DNA from 2 places in the Streptococcus gingivalis genome. Region 2 is predicted to be linked to the other one. Evidence: predicted binding sites of a transcription regulator. Region 2 holds the regulator's gene; the other holds the start of a gene.
The links. The regulator Rex, encoded in region 2, represses fermentation and respiration genes when NADH is low (regulators of the CRP and FNR family bind a similar motif). The targets are predictions, from matches to a motif close to TTGTGAANTANTTCACAA.
Positions count from the first base shown of each region.

Region 1: the regulator Rex is predicted to act here: its motif matches at 3,664-3,681, upstream of SM122_RS09840 (2,3-butanediol dehydrogenase).

Region 1 is NZ_JAYKTO010000002.1:712,000-719,323, forward strand. It holds gene gatC (Asp-tRNA(Asn)/Glu-tRNA(Gln) amidotransferase subunit GatC) at 1-216, shown strand, start outside; gene gatA (Asp-tRNA(Asn)/Glu-tRNA(Gln) amidotransferase subunit GatA) at 216-1,682, shown strand; gene gatB (Asp-tRNA(Asn)/Glu-tRNA(Gln) amidotransferase subunit GatB) at 1,682-3,124, shown strand; gene SM122_RS09835 (hypothetical protein) at 3,224-3,607, shown strand; gene SM122_RS09840 (2,3-butanediol dehydrogenase) at 3,745-4,788, shown strand; gene SM122_RS09845 (DMT family transporter) at 4,883-5,794, shown strand; gene SM122_RS09850 (DUF4352 domain-containing protein) at 5,949-7,037, shown strand; gene SM122_RS09855 (amidohydrolase) at 7,183-7,324, shown strand, end outside.
Region 2 is NZ_JAYKTO010000001.1:447,732-455,055, forward strand. It holds gene SM122_RS02105 (NAD kinase) at 1-181, opposite strand, end outside; gene SM122_RS02110 (GTP pyrophosphokinase) at 165-836, opposite strand; gene SM122_RS02115 (CYTH domain-containing protein) at 932-1,489, shown strand; gene SM122_RS02120 (ribose-phosphate diphosphokinase) at 1,562-2,518, shown strand; gene SM122_RS02125 (cysteine desulfurase family protein) at 2,528-3,640, shown strand; gene SM122_RS02130 (DUF1831 domain-containing protein) at 3,650-3,997, shown strand; gene SM122_RS02135 (DUF4649 family protein) at 3,999-4,214, shown strand; gene SM122_RS02140 (redox-sensing transcriptional repressor Rex) at 4,345-4,992, shown strand; gene radC (RadC family protein) at 5,195-5,878, opposite strand; gene SM122_RS02150 (porphobilinogen deaminase) at 5,933-6,211, opposite strand; gene SM122_RS02155 (class A sortase) at 6,381-7,124, opposite strand; gene gyrA (DNA gyrase subunit A) at 7,138-7,324, opposite strand, start outside.

The DNA.
Region 1 (7,324 bases), on a different contig from region 2:
ACCTTGTCTAAAATTGTCGACATGGTGGAATTGTTGGAAGAGGTGGACACAACCGGTGTTGCCCCAACAACGACCATGGCGGATCGTAAAACCGTATTGCGTCCGGATGTTGCTGAAAAAGGGACTGACCGAGACCGCTTGTTTAAAAATGTACCTGAAAAGGATAACTACTACATCAAGGTACCAGCTATCCTAGAAGATGGAGGAGATGCCTAATGTCATTCAACCATAAAACCATTGAAGAGTTGCACGACCTCCTTGTCTCTAAGGAAATCTCAGCAACGGAATTGACACAAGCGACGCTTGACGATATCAAGGCGCGTGAAGAAGCGATCAATGCCTTTGTAACGGTGGCTGAAGAAGCTGCCCTTGCGCAAGCCAAGGCTATTGATGAAAAAGGAATTGATGCAGATAACCTTATGTCAGGGATTCCGCTCGCAGTCAAAGACAATATCTCAACAGATGGCATCTTGACCACTGCAGCTTCAAAAATGCTCTATAATTACGAGCCAATCTTTGATGCGACAGCTGTTGCCAATGCCAAAGCCAAAGATATGATTATCATCGGAAAGACCAACATGGATGAGTTTGCCATGGGTGGATCTGGTGAGACTTCTTACTATGGACCAACCAAGAATGCTTGGGACCAGAGCAAGGTGCCTGGTGGATCTTCTAGTGGTTCAGCAGCTTCTGTCGCTTCAGGTCAAGTCCGTTTGTCCCTTGGTTCAGATACAGGTGGTTCTATCCGTCAACCAGCTGCTTTTAACGGGATTGTTGGTCTCAAACCAACTTATGGAACGGTTTCCCGTTTTGGTCTCATTGCTTTTGGTAGCTCACTCGACCAAATTGGACCTTTCGCTCCAACGGTTAAGGAAAATGCCCTCTTGCTTAATGTCATTGCCAGTGAAGATGCCAAGGATTCAACATCTGCGCCTGTTCGTGTAGCAGACTTTACTTCTAAGATTGGTCAAGACATTAAAGGCATGAAGATTGCACTTCCTAAGGAATACCTCGGTGAAGGGATTGATCCAGAAGTCAAAGAAACCATCCTCAATGCGGCTAAACACTTTGAAAAATTGGGAGCAACTGTCGAAGAAGTCAGCTTGCCTCACTCTAAATACGGGGTTGCCGTTTACTACATCATCGCTTCATCTGAAGCTTCTTCAAACTTGCAACGTTTTGACGGGATTCGTTATGGTTTCCGTGCGGAAGATGCTAAGAACTTGGATGACATCTATGTGAACACTCGTAGCCAAGGCTTTGGTGATGAAGTGAAACGCCGTATCATGCTGGGAACCTTCAGTTTGTCATCTGGTTACTACGATGCTTACTACAAGAAAGCCGGACAAGTTCGTACCCTCATTATCCAAGACTTCGAAAAAGTCTTTGCGGATTACGACCTCATCCTTGGTCCTACAGCTCCAAGCGTGGCCTTTGATTTGGATTCGCTTAACCATGATCCGGTTGCCATGTACTTGGCGGACCTCTTGACCATTCCAGTTAACTTGGCAGGTATTCCAGGGATTTCGATTCCTGCAGGATTTGCGCAAGGTCTTCCAGTTGGTTTGCAGTTGATTGGTCCGAAGTATTCGGAAGAGACCATCTACCAAGCTGCAGCTGCCTTTGAAGCAACGACGGATTACCACAAGCAACAACCCCTTATTTTCGGAGGTGACAATTAATGAACTTTGAAACAGTCATCGGACTTGAAGTCCACGTTGAATTGAATACAAACTCAAAAATTTTCTCACCAACCTCTGCTCACTTTGGGAACGAGCAAAATGCCAATACCAATGTGATCGACTGGTCTTTCCCAGGGGTGCTTCCTGTCTTGAACAAGGGTGTTGTGGACGCTGGTATTAAGGCTGCTTTGGCCCTGAATATGGATATCCACCAGCACATGCACTTTGACCGTAAGAACTATTTCTATCCTGATAATCCAAAAGCCTACCAAATCTCACAATTTGACGAGCCAATCGGTTACAACGGTTGGATTGAAGTGCAATTGGAAGACGGCTCAACCAAGAAAATCGGGATTGAACGGGCCCACTTGGAAGAAGATGCCGGTAAAAACACCCACGGAACAGACGGTTTCTCTTATGTAGACCTCAACCGTCAAGGAGTGCCATTGATTGAGATCGTATCTGAAGCAGATATGCGTTCTCCGGAAGAAGCCTACGCCTATTTGACAGCTTTGAAAGAAGTCATCCAATATACTGGTATTTCTGACGTCAAGATGGAAGAAGGATCGATGCGGGTCGATGCCAACATTTCTCTTCGCCCATACGGTCAAGAGGAATTTGGTACCAAGACGGAGTTGAAGAACTTGAACTCCTTCTCAAACGTCCGTAAAGGTCTTGAATACGAAGTACAACGCCAAGCGAAAATCTTGCGTTCAGGTGGGATTATTCGTCAAGAAACACGCCGTTATGATGAGGCCAACAAGAGCACGATTCTTATGCGTGTCAAAGAAGGGGCAGCGGATTACCGTTACTTCCCAGAACCAGACCTTCCCTTGTTTGAAATCTCAGATGAGTGGATCGAGGAAATGCGTACGGAGTTGCCAGAGTTTCCAAAAGACCGCCGTGCGCGCTATGTGGCAGAGCTTGGTTTGTCTGACTATGATGCCAACCAATTGACAGCGACGAAAGTCACTTCTGACTTCTTTGAAGCAGCGGTAGCCCTTGGTGGAGATGCCAAACAAGTGTCTAACTGGCTCCAAGGTGAAGTCGCACAATTCTTGAACGCAGAAGGCAAAACGCTGGAAGAAATCCAATTGACACCAGAAAACTTGGTCGAAATGATTGCCATTATCGAAGATGGAACGATTTCATCTAAGATTGCCAAGAAAGTCTTCGTTCACTTGGCGAAAAACGGTGGCGGTGCGCGTGAATACGTCGAAAAAGCCGGATTGGTACAGATTTCAGACCCTGAAGTCTTGATTCCAATCATCCACCAAGTCTTCGCAGACAATGAAGCAGCCGTAGCCGACTTCAAGTCAGGGAAACGGAATGCGGACAAGGCCTTCACAGGCTTCCTCATGAAAGCAACCAAAGGCCAAGCTAACCCACAAGTAGCCCTCAAGTTACTTGCTCAAGAATTGGCGAAGTTGAAAGAAGAGTAATAGAGAAAAAACCAGCCGAGAGGTTGGTTTTTACTATCCATAAAATTGTGTTAGAATAGGAAAGACCATTACATATCAACTATCATTAGGAGGAGTCACATGAACAAATTTTTAAGAGTTTTATTTATCCTAGTCATTATCGCCATGTCTGGAGCGATTATCTTCCAACTATTCTTTCCATCCTATATGGGAAGTCATTCGGGATATGGTATTTCTGTCGGTTGGCAACGGGAGATTGGGATTTGGAATATGGCAGTCCTTGTGATCTTGATTGCCGTCAATCTCAAATACGATTGGTTTTATCTTCGGACGGTACTAGTGGCCTTGATCATTGGTGGGTTTGGAATTGGGACCAATCATCTTTTCAGTTATTTTCACTATCATCTGCCGGTCAATGGGATTGGTGCGCTTGAAAATTATCTCCTTGTCCTTGGTTGGATTGTGGGCTGGAGAATAGAGAATTCACGAATCAAGAAGAGGTAAGAAGGAGCAGTCGAAGGGCGGCTCTTTTTTCATCTTCAGTTTTTTCTTGACAAAGTTTGTGAAAAGGCTTACAATGGATTTGTTGAGTTTCCTGAAAAGGAAAATGCAAATCATGGAAATATAAAGGAGATTATCCTATGGCTACTATGAAAGCAGCTCGCTGGCATGCAGCAAAAGACGTTCGTATCGAAGAAGTGGAAGTACCTGAAGTACAACCACATCAAGTAAAAGTGGCAGTTAAGTTCACAGGGATCTGTGGGACGGACTTGCATGAATATTTGGATGGACCGATCTTCATCCCAACTGAAGAACATGTGTATTCTGGTCAAAAAGCACCGGTTACTTTGGGACATGAATTCTCTGGTGAAATTGTAGAAGTCGGAAGTGATGTGACTCGTGTCAAAGTTGGGGATCGCGTGACGATTGAACCAATTTTGGCAAAACATAACCTAATCGGTGACTATAACCTTGATCCAAACTTGAACTTTGTCGGCCTTGCTGCAGATGGTGGTTTTGCGAAATACTGTGTCCTTGACGGTGACATTGTCCATGTGATTCCAGATGGCTTGAGCTATGAACAAGCTGCGCTTACAGAACCTGCTGCTGTAGCTGTGTATGCCGTTCGTCAATCTGCATTGAAAACTGGGGATACAGCCGTTATCTTTGGCTTGGGTCCAATCGGTCTTTTGATTGTTGAAGCCCTTCGTGCAGCAGGAGCATCAAAAATCTATGCGGTTGAATTATCTCCTGAACGCCAAGCGAAAGCGGAAGAATTGGGAGCAATCGTTGTTCGCCCAGAAGAAGGAGAAACAATCGTCGAAGCCATCCATCGCTTGACAGGTGGTGGAGCAGATGTTTCTTATGAAGTGACTGGAGTTCCAGTTGTTTTAGGTCAAGCCCTTGCAGCTGTTCATAAAGCTGGGGAATGTATGGTCGTATCTATCTGGGAACGTGAAGCTAGCATCAATCCAAATGAATTCGCTATCCAAGAAAAATCTCTCAAAGGAATTATTGCCTACCGTCATATTTTCCCTAAAGTATTGGAATTGATGGAACAAGGCTACTTCTCTGCTGAAAAATTGGTTACCAAGAAAATTAAATTGGAAAATATCGTTGAAGAAGGATTTATTGAATTAACACAAGATAAATCTCAAATCAAGATTTTGGTTCAACCTGAATAAGCGAATAAATTTATATGAAATATATGAGGCTGAAACGTTTCGTTTCGGCCTTTTATGATACAATAAAAGTAAGGAACAGATTTAGGAGGGGACTATGTCAAAGACGATGAAAGGAACACTCATGACCTTGATCGCCGGGATCGCTTGGGGACTATCCGGAGTTAGCGGGCAATATTTAATGGTTCATGGATTTTCGGCTATTGAGTTAACAAATCTCCGTTTGCTTTTTTCTGGAATTGTCCTTATTCTTCTTTCCTACGTTGCAGATAAGGAGAAGTTTTTGGCCTTTGCCAAAGATAAATCTTCCTACCTTCCCCTTCTTATTTTTGCCTTTTTAGGATTGTTATTGACTCAGTTGACCTATTTAGAGGCGATTGCTGAAACCAATGCTGGGACTGCTACGGTGTTACAGTATCTCTGTCCAGTGGGAATTTTAGCCTATACCTGTATCATGGATAAGGTGGCCCCTACACTAGCAGAAGTGTTTTCGATGCTTCTAGCGATTGGTGGCACATTCTTAATAGCAACCCATGGTCAACTCAATCAATTGGCCATCAATCCCAAAGGTTTGGCTTGGGGAGTGGTGTCAGCATTTGCCTATGCCCTTTACATCATTCTACCTCTGAACTTAATTCAAAAATGGGGAAGCATGCTGGTGATTGGAGTTGGGATGACTATTCCAGGAATCCTAATGCTCCCTTTTAGTGGTCTTCTCTCTTCTTCTGGAAACTACAGACTCGATACCTGGATGGCCCTTTTTGGCTTGGTGGTGATTGGGACGATTTTTGCCTATACAGCCTTTCTGAAAGGAACCTCTTTGGTAGGAGCCGTTAAAGGAAGCTTGCTGGCGTCCTTTGAGCCTGTTTCGGCAGTTTTCTTTGCCTTTGTCATTATGAAGGAGCATTTTTTTATGGTTGATGTGATTGGGATGGCCATGATCCTCCTTGCAGTTCTCTTGATTTCCCTCAAGGATTTCATGATTCAAAAAGAAAAAGGAATCTTGTAAAACCAAAACCAATCATATTTTAGTTAAAAGGTTGAGACGAAGGTCTTGGCCTTTTTGTAATCCTCGCCCTCTGAGGGAGAGTTATCACTATATAGCGTATACATCGCTAGAAAAAGATGTTAAAATAGAACAAAACTTTTTTAAGGAGATGAGGATGAAAAAGATTTTTAAATGGACCCTATTTGCTGTAGCGACCTTGAGTTTAGCGGCTTGTGGAATCAGTGCTCAAAAGACAAATTCGCAGCAAGCAAAGACAGAAAAAGCAGCGAAAAGCTCTGCATCTGACGGTCAAGTCGAGGTGAGTTTAAAAGGAGGGCAATACATCAAACCACCTGTCCTCAATGACTCAGAAGACGGAAGCTATTTAGCCCTTCAATTGGAATTTAAAAATGTTGCCAAAGAATCTATCAACGTGTCAGATTCAGATATCACCATTTACGATGCGAATAATAACAAGGTCAAATTGCAGTCAGGAATTTATGACCACAGTGAAGCCTTCCAACTGCTCAAGAGTGATCAGTTGGCCCAGGATAAAAAATTAACCGGCTATATCGTTTTTCCAGTCGAAAAAGGTAAAAAATATGAAGTGCAGTATGAACGAAAAACCTATAGCTCTGATAAAAAATCCAAGCCTTTAAAATTTGCGGTGGATTCTTCTCAGTATGAGGACAAGGTGGAAGCTTCCACTATTCTAGCAGATGAATACATCAATCAAGTTTACTTCAGTGGCCAACGAAAGGTCAAAAAGGATGACGCTTTTGTTTTGGGAACTGATTTGAAAAAGGAACGCAGTGATTTCCGTGCGAAATTTGCGGCTGATTTTACCCGTCAATTGCATGATTACCAATTCCCTGAAGAAGAAGTGACCCAGTTTATCGATGCTTATGAAAAAGAAAATGCTAAGCGTGCGAAATTAACCTATAAGGTTAAACAATATCTCCCGGACAAGGTGGTCATTAGTCTAAATCCTGAGACGGTCAGCATGGAAAAGACGATTTTAAACCACATGCAGACCTTCTATCAAGAACATCGGAAAGATTATTCGAGTATCATTGAGGCCAATCAGGCTCAAAACAAAGCCTATAGAGAGGAAATGATGGCTTCTCTTGCAGATCGCCCCTTGACGACGCCGGATCGATACGACTACCAGTTGACCTTTGTTAAGAAAGATGGCAAATGGGAAGTAGAAAAAGCCTACAATAGTGATAGCTTTATGGAAAAATTCGAGGGAAATCTTTCTTAATGCTGAAGTTGGCACTCCTAGGACATGAATCTAGGAGTGTTTTTGTCTATAGCTTTAAACTATATCAAAATCCAAGAAACAGGAATTAGACGGAAACACCTATTAGTGATAAAATAATTTTAAGTTTGAAAGGAGATGAAGGCTTGTGTCTTTTTCTTATGAAGAGTTAGCAGAGATTCGCCACTATATCCACCAACACCCAGAATTGTCTGGTCAAGAATACCAGACAACCGCCTTTCTAAAAGAGCGTCTCGAAGAGTTTGGGATTCGTATTTTAGAGAGTGGAT
Region 2 (7,324 bases):
CATACTTGTGAAAGGCCGATAGCAACATCCCATCACCACCAATTGAAATCACAATATCCGGATGCTTCTCCGTCAAAATAAAATTATTTTTCCTAAGCTTGTAGCGCAACTGCTGAAAAACCTCTTCACTTTGACGCTTGCGATTGCGAATAATGGATACTTTTTTACCTGTAGTCTTCATCTGTGTCATCACTATTTCCAACGCCATCATTTAACTTACGATGAAGTGGATCAAACAGGGCTTGAGCCTCCTGAATCGCATCCCGAATTGCCCCCATCTCTTCATCCAAGAGATAGGCCAGGTTTGCTGTCGTCTCTAAGCGTTTTTTGATCTCGTCTGGAAAGTCTCCTTTATATTTATAATTGAGCGAGTGTTCAATCGTTGCCCAAAAATTCATGGACAAGGTCCGAATTTGAATCTCTGCTAAGATTGTTTCATTTCCATCAATGGTGTCGACTGGATACTCCACCACGACGTGGTAACTCCGGTAGCCACTTGATTTCTTGTGGCGAATGTAATCTCGCTCTTGGACCACGCGCATATCCTGCCGTTGTCTCAGAACCTCTAGGATCTCTTCGACATCGTCTACGAACTGGACCATGATGCGAAGACCAGCAATATCTTGCATGTCCTGTGCCAGATTTTCTTCAGAAATATTTCTTCGGATCATCTTTTCTCGGATGCTCTCAATCGGCTTAACACGACCTGTCACAAACTCGATTGGAGAATGCTTTTGTTGCTTACGATATTGCTTTCGAATCCCACGCAGTTTGATTTTTAATTCCCCAACTGCTTGGATATAAGGATCTAAGAAGTTTTCCCAATCAATTGTCATCCTACCACCTTGTAATCTGAACCATTTTTGTATACAATAAACACATCTCTTATTATATCATGAATCGCTTTCGAAAAAAAGCAAAGGACTACAAAATGAACCATTTAGAAATTGAATACAAAACCTTGCTAGATAAGGAGGAATACCAATCCCTCCTTCCACTTTTTGCTGATACAGAATTGGTTGTCCAAACCAACCACTATATCGATACACCCGACCAGCTCATCCGCAAGGAAAAAATGGCCTTGCGGGTGCGTACCTTCACAGATCAGGCGGAATTGACCCTCAAAGTTCCTGAAACAGTTGGCCATTTCGAGTACAATCAAGCACTCAGCCCAGAAGAAACCAAGGAGATTCTTCAACAACAACAGTTTCCTGATGGAGAAATCAAAAACCTCTTGGAGTCAAAAGGAATCCCAGTTGAACAACTTGCTGTCTGGGGAAGCCTGACAACAGAACGATTCGAAAAAGAAACAGCTGCAGGCTTGGTGGCACTAGACCACAGTCTCTATCTAGACACTGAAGATTATGAGTTGGAAATTGAGGTGGAAACTGCTGAACAGGAAGAAAATTTTCATCAGTTCATTTCAGACCATGGAATCGTCTACAAAGCAGCAAAAAATAAAATCGCTAGATTAGCTGAAAGATTGTAAAAAAGCTGAAATTATCGCAAATTTTTGCTAAAATAGTGCTAAGATCAAAAATCTAAATGAGGTTGGAATCACATGTCAGATAAAAAAAATATGAAGCTCTTCTCTCTCAATTCAAACCCAGAGATTGCGCAAAAAATCGCGGATCATGCTGGGGTTCCGCTTGGGAAAATTTCATCCCGTCAGTTTTCAGATGGTGAAATCCAAGTCAATATTGAGGAAAGTGTTCGTGGATATGATATTTATATCATTCAATCAACCAGTTTTCCTGTTAACAATCACTTGATGGAATTGTTAATCATGGTGGATGCTTGCCAACGGGCTAGCGCAAACACCGTCAATGTGGTCATGCCTTATTTTGGCTATGCTCGCCAAGACCGAACTGCTGCTCCTCGCGAACCAATCACAGCTAAGCTCGTCGCAAACATGTTGGTCAAAGCTGGGGTGGATCGCGTCGTCACACTTGATCTCCATGCTGTTCAGGTCCAAGGTTTCTTTGATATTGCCGTGGATAACCTCTTTACCATTCCACTTTTTGCAGAGCACTACATCAACAAAGGTCTAACAGGTCCAGATGTTGTAGTCGTCAGCCCTAAAAACTCAGGTGTCAAACGGGCTCGTAGTTTAGCAGAATATCTTGATGCACCGATTGCCATCATTGATTACGAGCAAGATGATGCGAACCGTGATTATGGCTATATCATCGGGGATGTTAAAGATAAGAAAGCAATCTTGATTGACGATATCCTCAATACTGGTAAGACATTCTCAGAAGCTGCGAAAATTGTCGAACGCGAAGGGGCTACTGAAATTTATGCTGTATCAAGCCACGGCTTATTTGTTAAAGGTGCTGTTGAATTATTAGATCAAGCTCCGATCAAAGAAATCTTAGTAACCGATTCTGTTGCTCCAAATGGACCAACACCAAAAAATATTAACTATCTGACAGCTAGCGAACTGATCGCTGAAGCTATTGTTCGCATTCAAGAAAGAAAACCTGTTAGTCCTCTATTTGCCTACCATAAGAAATAAGGTCTTAATGTGATATATTTTGATAATGCCGCAACAACTCCCCTTCTACCTGAAGTCATTGATAAAATGTCTGAAACTATGAAGACCACTTTTGGAAATCCATCGAGCCTTCATGCTCATGGACGGATGGCTAGTAAACTTCTCCGAGAATCTCGCGAGCAAATTGCTCAGTCTCTCCATACTCTTCCAAATCGTATTTTCTTCACTTCAGGTGGATCAGAAAGTAATAATACCGTTATAAAAGGCTACTGCTTGAAACACCAAGCAGATGGCAAACACATCATTACGACCGCTTTGGAACACCATGCGGTTCTTGAACCCATCGAATATCTTGTAGAACGTTTCGGATTTGAAGTTACGATCGTCCAACCAAGAGATGGACGCATTCAGGCTAGTGATATCAAGGCGGCTCTTAGACCGGATACCATTCTTGTCTCTACCATGTTTGCCAATAACGAGACAGGCGATCTTCTACCGATTAAAGAAATCGGAGAACTCTTAAAAGATCATCCAGCTGCCTTTCACGTTGATGCGGTCCAAGCAATCGGAAAGGTCCCTGTCTATCCCGAAGAGTTGGGAATTGATTTTCTCAGTGCTTCTGCCCACAAATTCCACGGACCAAAGGGAGTCGGCTTCCTTTATGCAGCCGTCCCAGATTTTGATAATCTCATCCATGGGGGGGATCAGGAAAGTAAGATGAGAGCCAGCACGGAAAATCTCATTTCTATTGTCGGGATGGCAACCGCGCTTCAGCAAGCTACACTTCATCAAGAAGAAAATTTCAACCAGGTTCAAAAACTCGGCCAAGAGCTAGTCAATGGTTTAGCAGCCTACGACTACTACGTAAATGCGAATGACGACCATATTCCATTTGTTTGGAACCTTGGCTTTCCGGGTGTCCAAAATGACGTTTTACTGATGCGACTCGATCTTGCTGGAATTTCTGTCTCTACAGGTTCTGCTTGTACCGCTGGTACAGTTCAACCCAGCCATGTCCTTGAGGCGCTATATGGAAAAGATAGCTCACGCCTAAAAGAATCCCTTCGAATTAGTTTTTCAGAACTCAATACCGTAGAGGAGGTTCAAGACTTCCTCTCAAAACTTAAAGAAATTATATCATAGGAGAACAATATGGCTTTTGAAACAAGTGTTTCATTGAAAGACTGCAAATATACCTATAGTCTACACCCAAATGTTAAAAAATATACCTTACGTGACAATACATTCGCTGTTACAAAAGTTGGAAATTACGAGTTAAATCGTTTGCTCGAAGCCGTTCCAAATAGTGGCGAAGGCTTCCTACTTAAAATCATTTTCAATAAAGATTTGACAGGTTTTAAGATCAATATTACAGACAAGTCTGGGCTTCGCCTGGTTAATATTTTTAAAAATCCAGAAAATGACATTATCCAACAAAAATTCTATTTCTTAATGGATAGTCTTGTCGAAAGAGAAATTTTCAACAAAACAGAGGCCTAATATGGTAACCCTAACTTATATCGATGCTTACCAAGTAGAACGAACGACTACTTATCCCGACCTTGCAGCCTGCATCCTAGATTTTTCAGGCTGTGTAACCCTGCCTGACTCTTACTCAATCGTATCCATTGAATACAAGGGGGAAAAGCTCCCCTATACAGGACGAGTCGATGGACTCTATGCTTTTTTGAAAAAGGTAGAACAAGCTGAAAACTAAGCTGATGCTGATGGAACTCTCCCATCGTCATCAGCTTTTTCTTTAGACAAAAATATTTTTGAAAAACCACTCTAGATAGTTGATTTTTTCACAATCTTCCTATACAATAAGAGGGAAAGGTTGTGATATTGTGAAACATGATAAAAATACTCCAATTCCACGCGCAACAGCAAAACGCTTATCGCTCTACTACCGCATTTTTAAACGCTTTAACTCTGAAAAAATAGAGCGCGCCAATTCCAAGCAAATTGCTGATGCAATTGGGATTGACTCTGCTACTGTTCGACGAGATTTCTCATATTTTGGTGAATTAGGAAGACGTGGATTTGGTTATGACGTAAAAAAACTGATGAACTTCTTTGCCGATCTCTTAAATGACAATGCCATTACCAATGTCGCTATTGTGGGGATCGGAAATATGGGAAGTGCGCTCCTCAACTATCGCTTCCATGAACGCAATAAGATGAAAATTGTCATGGCTTTTGATGTAGATGATCATGAACTGATTAATACCAAAAGTAAGGATGGGATCCCCATTTATGGGATTTCTACGATCAAAGAGAATCTCAAAAAAGAAGGCATTCAAACAGCAATTTTAACTGTCCCAAGTATTAAAGCGCAGGAAGTTGCTAGTCTTTTAGTAGACGCTGGGGTCAAGGGAATCCTTAGCTTCTCACCAGTGCATCTGACAGTCCCTAAGGATGTCGTCGTCCAATATGTCGATCTCACTAGTGAATTGCAAACACTCCTTTATTTCATGCGAAAAAACGAAGAATAAAGACTTATACATTAACAAGAAAAGAGGCTGGGACAAAAGTCCTAGCCTCTCAATTATTTTTGGATTGTCGAGCAAGACGCAGTGGTTGAGTGGGCTCTACTACGCTGATTTCATCAGCTTTTACAGCCCTACTCAACTGTGCGGAGGTGGGACGACGAAATCGAATTCTAACGAATTACCGATTTCTGTCCCACTCTCTATTTTATACCAAATAATCGGTTTCTTCACGGTAACTATAATAGTTTTCTTCAGATACAATCAAGTGATCTAATAGGGTTAAGCCCATCACTTCACAGGCCTCTAAAACTCGTTGCGTTACTTCATCATCATTTTTACTCGGAAATACGGCACCAGATGGATGATTGTGAGCCAAGATGATAGAGGTTGCCATGTGCTTCAGTGCATAATGCAGGATTTCACGTGGCTCCGCAATACTTCGATTCACGGTTCCAATAAAAATGGTCTGCTGATGAATAATTTCATTCTGCGTATTTAAATAGAGAGCAACCAGGTGCTCCTGTTTCTTATGGCCGATTTCCTGTTGAATTTTATGGGCCAATTTCTGACTGCTCATGATCTGTTCAGAACTCATTAATTCGTCTTTATGAATCCTTCGTCCAAACTCAATCACAGCCTGAAGTTCGATGGCCTTCACCCGGCCAATGCCAGAGATTTCCTGTAGCTCCTCTAGGGTTAATTGACTTAACTCCTTTAAACTATTAACTGAGCTCAAAAGACCTTGTGCAATCTCATAAACGCTTTTTTGCTTATTGCCTGTCCGTAAGAGAATGGATAACAATTCTTGGTGACTCAGCTTATCCACTCCTTCAGAAACCAAACGTTCTCTAGGAAGCAAAGATGGTTCAATAAATGATATGTCGTACATAATTTCCTCCTCACTTATTAATTCGTAATAAATGGAGAAAACGACAACCTTTCATTATTTACAGGCGATTTCTTCCTTCAAATCATCTAACACTAAGACTTCATCTTTATTAAAGCGGATCTGATAACCTGTTTGAACTTGTTCAAGCTCCTTTAAAAACTGTTGAATTTCACAGCGGAACAAGTACTCCTGGCTCTGAGGAATGGCCTCTAAAGCTTGGTAGACCTGCTCTACTTCGTAGATACCTTTCGTAATTAAACCATTTCGTGGAAAATCGTTTACTAAGAGATTATAGAAATGATGCAAGAGATGATAAATTCGCTCTTTTGTCACTATTCTACCTCCTTATCATACTCTTTCTCCTCTATTATATACTGATTTTCCCTCAATATTATGACAAATTCCTTACATAATATTACCAATCTCTTACAATTTTACAAGAATTTCTCCTAGCTTCCTACATAGAAAAAGCCCTAGCATCTCTGCCTCGGGCTTTATTTTCTTAAAGTTGCATTTGATTATAAGACTTGCTGAATGAATCCAGGATGTCTTTTGGAGCCTTGTCATAGTCAACAGAGGTTTCCAAATTCCCTTTTACAATCGTACGGTAAGTCGCTGCAGCATCCTCACAGGTCACCAAGGTGATCTCATTGACGCCTTCACGATCTTGAATAACATCTACACGGTCTGGAGTCACTGTCTCAACAGATGAGATGACATAAGTATAGATTTTTTCTTTGTCCGTGATGTAGATCTTCATACCCGCCTTGGCTTTCTCTAATGGTGAGAATAACATGGCATTTGCTCCAGTTAGACCAAACACGTGGTGACTAGCAAGAGAATAATTGCCTTGCCCCATGACTTGGTTTTCCTTCATGGTCCCTGCTCCGTAGTAGAGGGCTACATTTTCAAGCCCCTTAAAGATCGGAAGGTTCATGTTTAATTCAGGAATCGAAATTCCCCCAATTACTGGTAGCTTTTGAGCTTGCCATTGGGCATTGATGACGGCTTCCGTCGAGAGTGACTGGACATGTTGAAAATCAAAGCTCGTCTTCACTTCTTTATTCTTGTCAATGGTTTTTTTATCGACCTTGCTAACCTGGTATTGGTTGGTATGCCAAACCATAATCATATTACGGATCGGAGCATTGAAAATCAAGAGAAGCGAGAGAATAATCAAAAGTGTTGCAACGATGTTGATAAGAGCATTACGTAAACTCTTTTTCTTTTTTCTTTTGCGTGACATGCTGTCCCCTTATCTATTCGTTTTCTTCCACTACTTCTTCATCCTTTTCATCAGGTTGCACTGTTGTAAAGGTCACAATTTTAGCATCCTGATCAAGTCGCATCACTTTCACTCCCTGAGTGGAACGACCTGTCTGAGAAATGTTGGCCACACCCGTCCGGATCATGACCCCAGTATCAGTGATGATCATCAGGTCTTCA